Linked DNA regions of Nisaea sediminum. The protein of the gene in region 1 interacts with the protein of each later gene in a pairwise test. Links are inferred from orthologs where the notes say so. Each region holds a gene or a part of one and is shown on either strand. Other genes may lie near its edges.

Region 1 (3,436 bases):
AGAACGGGACCCGCGACCGGGCCTGGTTTGCGGCGCTCGAGGAATCCATCGCCGAGAAGGCGGTCGCCATCGCCGCGGCGCGCACCGGTCTGGTGGCGCGCCTCAACGCGGAGACGGAAGCCGGCTCCGGCCCGTTCCCGGGCGCCGAGCTTTCCCTCGAAGGAGAGGTCGAGGCCGATATCGCCACCCGGCCTGCGCTGGCGGTGGAGGACGATCTGAAGGCGCAGCTCGAAGCCACGCGGCGTCTCAACGGCAGCGAGCCGGCCCCGGTGCCGGGCCCGCACCGCAGCGATCTTCTTGTGCGTCACCTTCCGAAGGACATGATGGCGCCGCATTGTTCGACCGGCGAGCAGAAGGCGCTTCTGATCGCCATCGTGCTCGGCCATGCCCGCCTCGGCGCGCAGGAGACCGGCGCGGTGCCGGTCCTGCTGCTGGACGAGGTCGCGGCGCATCTCGATAGCGGCCGCCGGGCCGCGCTTTATGATATTCTCCTCGCGCTCGGCGGGCAGGTCTGGATGACCGGTACCGACCGCGCGCTTTTCGCGTCCCTCGAGGGCGCCGGTCAGTTCTTCGCCGTCGAGGACGGCGCGGTCCGGTCCGACTGATCACCTGCGTAACTGGGAGCCGACATGGCACAAGACGATCTTCCGGAACAGAACGGCGCGAATGGCGAGCAGGCCGAGTACGGCGCCGAATCGATCAAGGTCCTGCGCGGTCTTGATGCGGTCCGGAAGCGGCCGGGCATGTATATCGGGGACACCGACGACGGCTCGGGCCTGCATCACATGATCTACGAGGTCGTGGACAACGCCATCGACGAGGCGCTGGCAGGTCATTGCGATCTCGTAACGGTCACGCTCAACGCGGACGGATCGGCGACGATCACGGACAACGGCCGCGGCATCCCGGTTGATATCCACTCCGAGGAGGGCGTCTCCGCCGCCGAGGTGATCATGACCCAGCTCCATGCGGGCGGGAAGTTCGACCAGAATTCCTACAAGGTCTCCGGCGGCCTGCACGGCGTCGGCGTCTCGGTCGTGAACGCGCTGTCCGAGAGCCTCGAGGTCCGCATCTGGCGCGAAGGCAAGGAGCATGTCATCCGTTTCCGCCACGGCGAGGCCGAGGCGCCGCTCGAGGTGGTCGGTCCCGCGAACGGCAAGAAGGGCACCGAGATCACTTTCCTGCCGTCGTCCGCGACCTTCACCAAGACCGTGTTCGACTTCAAGACGCTGGAACATCGCCTGCGCGAGCTCGCCTTCCTCAATTCCGGGGTGCATGTGCTGCTGACCGACGCGCGCGAAGCGGAGCCGGTGAAGGTCGACCTCTATTACGAGGGCGGCCTGAAGGCCTTCGTCGAATATCTCGACCGCAACCACCAGGCGCTGCACGAACCGATCGTGGTTATCGGCGAGCGCGACGGGATCACCGTCGAGGTCGCGATGGAGTGGACCGACAGCTATCACGAGAACACGCTCTGCTTCACCAACAACATCCCGCAGCGCGACGGCGGCACGCACCTCGCCGGCTTCCGCGGGGCGCTGACCCGGACGGTCAACAACTACGCCCAGGAAAGCGGGATCGCGAAAAAGGAGAAGGCCCAACTCAGCGGCGACGACGCCCGCGAGGGCCTGACCTGCGTGCTTTCGGTGAAGGTGCCGGATCCGAAATTCTCCTCCCAAACCAAGGACAAACTGGTCTCCTCCGAGGTCCGGCCGGTGGTCGAGTCCATCCTTGGCGAGAAGATGCAGCAATGGTTCGAGGAGCACCCGCAGGACGCCAGGCGCATCGTTTCCAAGGCCTATGAAGCCGCTGCCGCCCGCGAGGCGGCGCGCAAGGCGCGCGAGCTGACCCGCCGCAAGGGCGTGCTCGACATTGCCAACCTGCCGGGCAAGCTGGCCGACTGCCAGGAGCGGGATCCGTCGCTCTGCGAACTCTTCCTGGTCGAGGGCGACAGCGCCGGCGGCTCCGCCAAGCAGGCGCGCGACCGCAAGACCCAGGCGATCCTGCCGCTGCGCGGCAAGATCCTGAACGTGGAGCGGGCGCGCTTCGACAAGATGCTATCCAGCCAGGAGATCGGCACAATCATCGCCGCGCTCGGCACCAGCATCGGCTCGGAAGAGTTCAATATCGAGAAGCTGCGCTACCACAAGATCATCATCATGACGGACGCCGACGTCGACGGCAGCCACATCCGGACCCTGTTGCTGACCTTCTTCTTCCGGCAGATGCCGGAGCTGGTCGACCGCGGCCATCTCTATATCGCCCAGCCGCCGCTCTACCGGGCCAAGAAGGGCAGCTCGGAGACCTATCTGAAGGATGACCGGGAGCTGGAAGCCTATCTGATCAGCAACGGCATCGACGGGGTCACCCTGAGGCTCGCCGACGGGACCCAGATCCTGGGTTCCGATCTCGAACGGCTCGCCGAGCAGGCGCGTGACGCCAAGACGCTGATCGAGCCGCTGGTGCGCCGCATCGGTTCCTCCTTCGTGGTCGAGCAATGCGCCGTCGCCGGCGTTCTCAATCCGGAATTGCTGGCCGACGACACCCGGGCGACGGAGGCCGCAGCGAGCATCGCCGCGCGGCTCGACGCGCTTTCCGAGGATATCGAGCGCGGCTGGACCGGGTATTACGACGCCGACAATATCGAGCTCGTCTTCGAGCGAACGCTGCGCGGCGTCACCGAACGCTACCGGATCGACCAGGTTCAGGTCCGCACGCCCGAGGCGCGCCGCCTGACAGGTCTTGCGGCCGAGCTTGCCGCGACCTACGGCAAGGGTGCGGCCCTGCAGATGAAGGATACGGAGCGGGCGATCCACGGCCCGATCGCCCTCATCGAGGCGATCCAGGAGACAGGACGCAAGGGTCTCGCGGTGAACCGTTACAAGGGCCTCGGCGAGATGAACCCGGACCAGCTCTGGGAAACCACGCTGGACGCCAACCAGCGCACCCTGCTGCAGGTCCGCGTCGACCATCTGGACGAGGCTCAGGAGATTTTCTCCACGCTGATGGGCGACGTGGTCGAGCCGCGACGCGAGTTCATCCAGGAAAACGCCCTCAAGGTCGCCAATCTCGATATCTGATCTGCGGACAGTCACGGCGGCGGACCGAATTATTGAACTTCATCAGTCCGTTGCCCGTGATTGTATGCGTTGATAAAGTTCCCCCGGGGAACGGAATATCCGGGGGAAATCATCCATGCTTCGACGGGTAACGGCACTCTGTGCCGTCCTTACGCTTGTGGCCTGCGCAGGCCGCGAGCCCGTAATGGTCGAATCCTACCAGCGGCATGACGAAAAGATGTCCTGCGCCGAGATCGATCGCGAAATCGGCCGCAACAATGCGGGTATTCGGTCGCGCGTCGTCGAATCGAGCAACAGAACCGGCCGCAATGCGATGGTGGGGGCCGTCGGGGTCCTGCTGTTCTGGCCGGCGCTGT
Region 2 (3,520 bases), on another replicon or contig:
TGATCAGGTCGATCTCGTCCTGCACCATCTCGACACGCTCGTCGAGACTGAATAGCGGACCTTTTCCGGCATTGCGCGCGACGGCGACAATCAGCTTGTCCACCAGCTTGCTGCCACGCCGGATGATGTCCAGGTGCCCGTTCGTGATCGGGTCGAACGTGCCCGGATAAACACCTACTCTCATGTTCCCTAGTCCCCTGCTAGCTCTCGGAGGCGTCTCCGCCACCGCTACCGTCGGCTTCCGATTCTTCCCCCTCTTCCGCATCGTTTCCGTTCTCATCGCCTGCAAGGCTGACGGACACGACTTTCTCGCCTTCATCGACGCGGAAGATCCAGACACCCTGGGTTCTGCGCCCAGTGATGCTGATTTCGTTGACGGCGCAGCGGATCACCTGCCCGCCGTCGGTGACGAGCATGATCTGATCGGTGTCGGCCACCGGGAAGGCGGCCACGACCCCGCCGCTGCGCTTGGTCAGTTCCATGTTGGCGATCCCCTGACCGCCGCGATTGGTAATCCGGTATTCGTGCGCGGAGGTACGCTTGCCGAGACCGCTCTCGGTCACCGTCAGGATGAATTCCTCCTCTGCGCTGAGCTGGATGAAGCGCTCCTGCGAGATATCGCCGGACGGAGCCTCGACCTCCTCCTCGCCCTCGCCCGTGGCCCGGCGCATCTGGCCGGCGAGCTTCAGGTAGAGATCGCGTTCGAGTACATCCGAGCCCGGCACGTCCTGGTAATCGACGTGATGCAGGATCGACATCGAGACGACCTCGTCGCCCTTTGCCAGCCTGATGCCGCGAACACCGAGCGAATCGCGGCCGCGGAACAGCCGCACGTCGGTCGCGCGGAAGCGAATCGCCTTGCCGTCCCGCGTGGTGAGGAAGACGTCGTCCGCCTCCATGCAGGGCTGCACATTGATCAGCCGATCGTTTTCATCAAGCCGCATGGCGATCTTGCCGTTGCGCTTAATATTGGTGAAATCGGAGAGCGCGTTGCGGCGCACCGTACCGGCGGAGGTGGCAAACATGACATGCATGTTCTCCCAATCATCCTCCTCGGCCGGCAGCGGCATGATAGTCTGGATCCATTCCCCCTGCTCCAGCGGCAGCAGGTTCACCAGCGCCTTGCCGCGCGACTGCGGCGTGCCGATCGGCAAACGGTAGGTCTTCATCTGATAGACCATGCCGCGCGAGGTGAAGAACAGGATCGGCGTATGGGTGTTGGCGACGAACAGCCGGCTCACGAAGTCCTCATCGCGCGTCGACATGCCTGAGCGGCCCTTACCGCCGCGCTTCTGCGCCCGGTAGGTCGAGAGCGGCACGCGCTTGATATAGCCGTTGTGACTGACCGTCACGACCATGTCCTCGCGCTGGATCAGGTCCTCCATATCGTGCTCGAACTCGGCATCGACGAGCTCGGTCCGGCGTGGCGTGGCATAGGCTTCCTTGGCCGCGACCAGTTCCGCGCGCAGCACTTCCATCATCCGCGGACGTGACTGCAGGATCTCGAGGTACTCGGCGATCTTTGCCGCGAGTTCCTTGGTCTCCTCGATCAGCTTCTCGCGCTCCATGCCGGTCAGGCGCTGCAGACGCAGTTCCAGAATGGCGCGGACCTGGGCATCGGAGAGACGGTATTTGCCGTCGACGACCTTGTGTCCCGGATCGTCGATGATGCTGATGAATTCCTCGACATCCTCGGCCGGCCAGTCCCGGCCCATCAGCTGTTCGCGGGCGTCGGCGGCATCGCGTGAGGCCCGGATTACCCGGATCACCTCGTCGATATTGTTCACCGCGACGAGCAGACCCGCCAAGACATGCGCCCGGTCGCGGGCCTTGCGCAGCAGGAACCTGGTGCGCCGGGTGATGACGACCTCGCGGAAGGCGATGAAGGCGACGATGATGTCGCGAAGGTTCATCTGTTCCGGCTTGCCGCCGTTCAGCGCCAGCATGTTGACGCCGAAACTGGTCTGCAGCGGGGTAAATTTGTAGAGCTGGTTCAAGACCACGTCCGGAACCGCGTCGCGCTTCAGCTCGACAACGACGCGCACGCCGTCGCGATCGCTCTCGTCGCGCAGCTCGGCGATGCCCTCGACGGTTTTTTCCCGCACAAGTTCGCCGATCCGCTCCATCAGGCGGGACTTATTCACCTGGTAGGGGATCTCGCTGACCACGATCGCGTTGCGGTCCTTGCGGATTTCCTGGATGTCCGCCTTGGCCCGCATCATGACCGAGCCGCGGCCGGTATGATAGGCGGAGTGGATCCCGTTCTTGCCGAGAATCATGGCGCCGGTCGGAAAATCCGGGCCCGGGACGATCTCGATCAGCTCGTCGATGGTGATGCCCGGATTGTCGACATAGGCGCAGCAGGCGTCGATCACCTCGCCGAGATTGTGCGGCGGGATGTTGGTCGCCATGCCGACAGCGATGCCGCCGGCGCCGTTGACCAGCAGGTTCGGGTATTCCGCCGGAAGAACGCTGGGTTCCTGTGTGGTTTCATCGTAGTTCGCGACGTAGTCAACCGTGTCCTTGTCGATGTCCCGGAGCAGGCCTTCCGCCGCCTTGGCGAGACGCGCCTCGGTATATCGCATGGCCGCCGGCGGATCGCCGTCCATCGAGCCGAAGTTACCCTGCCCGTCGACCAGCGGTAGGCGCATGGAGAATTCCTGCGCCATGCGGACCATGGCGTCGTAGATCGCGCTGTCGCCGTGCGGGTGATACTGCCCCATGACGGCACCGACGATGTTCGCCGACTTGCGGTAGGGCTTGGACCAGTCGTAGCCGCCTTCCTTCATCGCGTAGAGGATACGGCGGTGCACCGGCTTCAGGCCGTCGCGGACATCGGGCAGCGCTCGGGACACGATCACGCTCATTGCGTAATCGAGATAGGAGCGCTTCATTTCGTCTTCGATGGAGACAGGCGAAATGTCGAAAGAGGAGGATTCGGACGAGCTCAATTCACGCTTTTTCCGGTTGGTTACGTCCCTGTGCAGGCGGTAGCGGCCATATGATCGTCGACCCTCCGCCGGGACCTCAGGAAGACCCTGTTTTTATAACAGAACCGTCATCTTCGGACAATCTTTACAGCGATTTTTTCGGCCCGATTAATCAAGCGATTACAGAGCCTTACGAGCCGATATTGAATAGCTCAACGGAAGCCGGGGCATTCCTTCCGGCAAACGGTACAATCCGCCCTCGCAAGGCTCCATGAATGCCAGCGCCTTCCAGGCAACCGTGTCAAACTCATGCAGGTATTCGATGGCCAGTCCGGCGTCGATCAGCGCGGTTACGACCTCGCCGACGGGATGGGTCCATTCATAGCTTCGTTTGGTCTGCAAAACCGCGGATTCGTCGGCATAGGCCTCCGTTCCGTCGAAGGCGATCGGCTCCGGTTTATGAAAGTAATCGTAGACCGGCGCGTGCGGTTTCGGCGCGAGATCGTCGAAGCTCATCAGCACCGGATGCGCATCCAGGAAATAGAATCGGCCGCCCGGCTTGAGGAAATGCGCAACCACCCGTGCCCAGC

The links. The genes of interacting proteins can lie anywhere in the genome.
Region 2: the proteins of gyrB (region 1) and gyrA interact in binary tests that used the Escherichia coli proteins (3 or more experiments, as listed by UniProt). The link is inferred for Nisaea sediminum from one-to-one orthologs.

Annotation. Positions count from the first base shown.
Region 1 is NZ_JACZCQ010000006.1:524,524-527,959, reverse strand. The notes cover bases 262-3,354. They hold gyrB (DNA topoisomerase (ATP-hydrolyzing) subunit B), read left to right. Parts: upstream 262-629; coding sequence 630-3,080; downstream 3,081-3,354. Other genes in these bases: IG122_RS14505 (hypothetical protein), read left to right, coding at 3,196-3,354; recF (DNA replication/repair protein RecF), read left to right, coding at 262-605. In the rest of the region: more of recF, read left to right, coding at 1-261; more of IG122_RS14505, read left to right, coding at 3,355-3,436. UniProt on the Escherichia coli protein: DNA gyrase negatively supercoils closed circular double-stranded DNA in an ATP-dependent manner to maintain chromosomes in an underwound state.
Region 2 is NZ_JACZCQ010000002.1:118,431-121,950, forward strand. What follows is about bases 1-3,292. They hold gyrA (DNA gyrase subunit A), read right to left. Parts: upstream 2,952-3,292; coding sequence 201-2,951; downstream 1-200. Other genes in these bases: coaD (pantetheine-phosphate adenylyltransferase), read right to left, coding at 1-184; IG122_RS04060 (class I SAM-dependent methyltransferase), read right to left, coding at 3,111-3,292. In the rest of the region: more of IG122_RS04060, read right to left, coding at 3,293-3,520. UniProt on the Escherichia coli protein: A type II topoisomerase that negatively supercoils closed circular double-stranded (ds) DNA in an ATP-dependent manner to maintain chromosomes in an underwound state.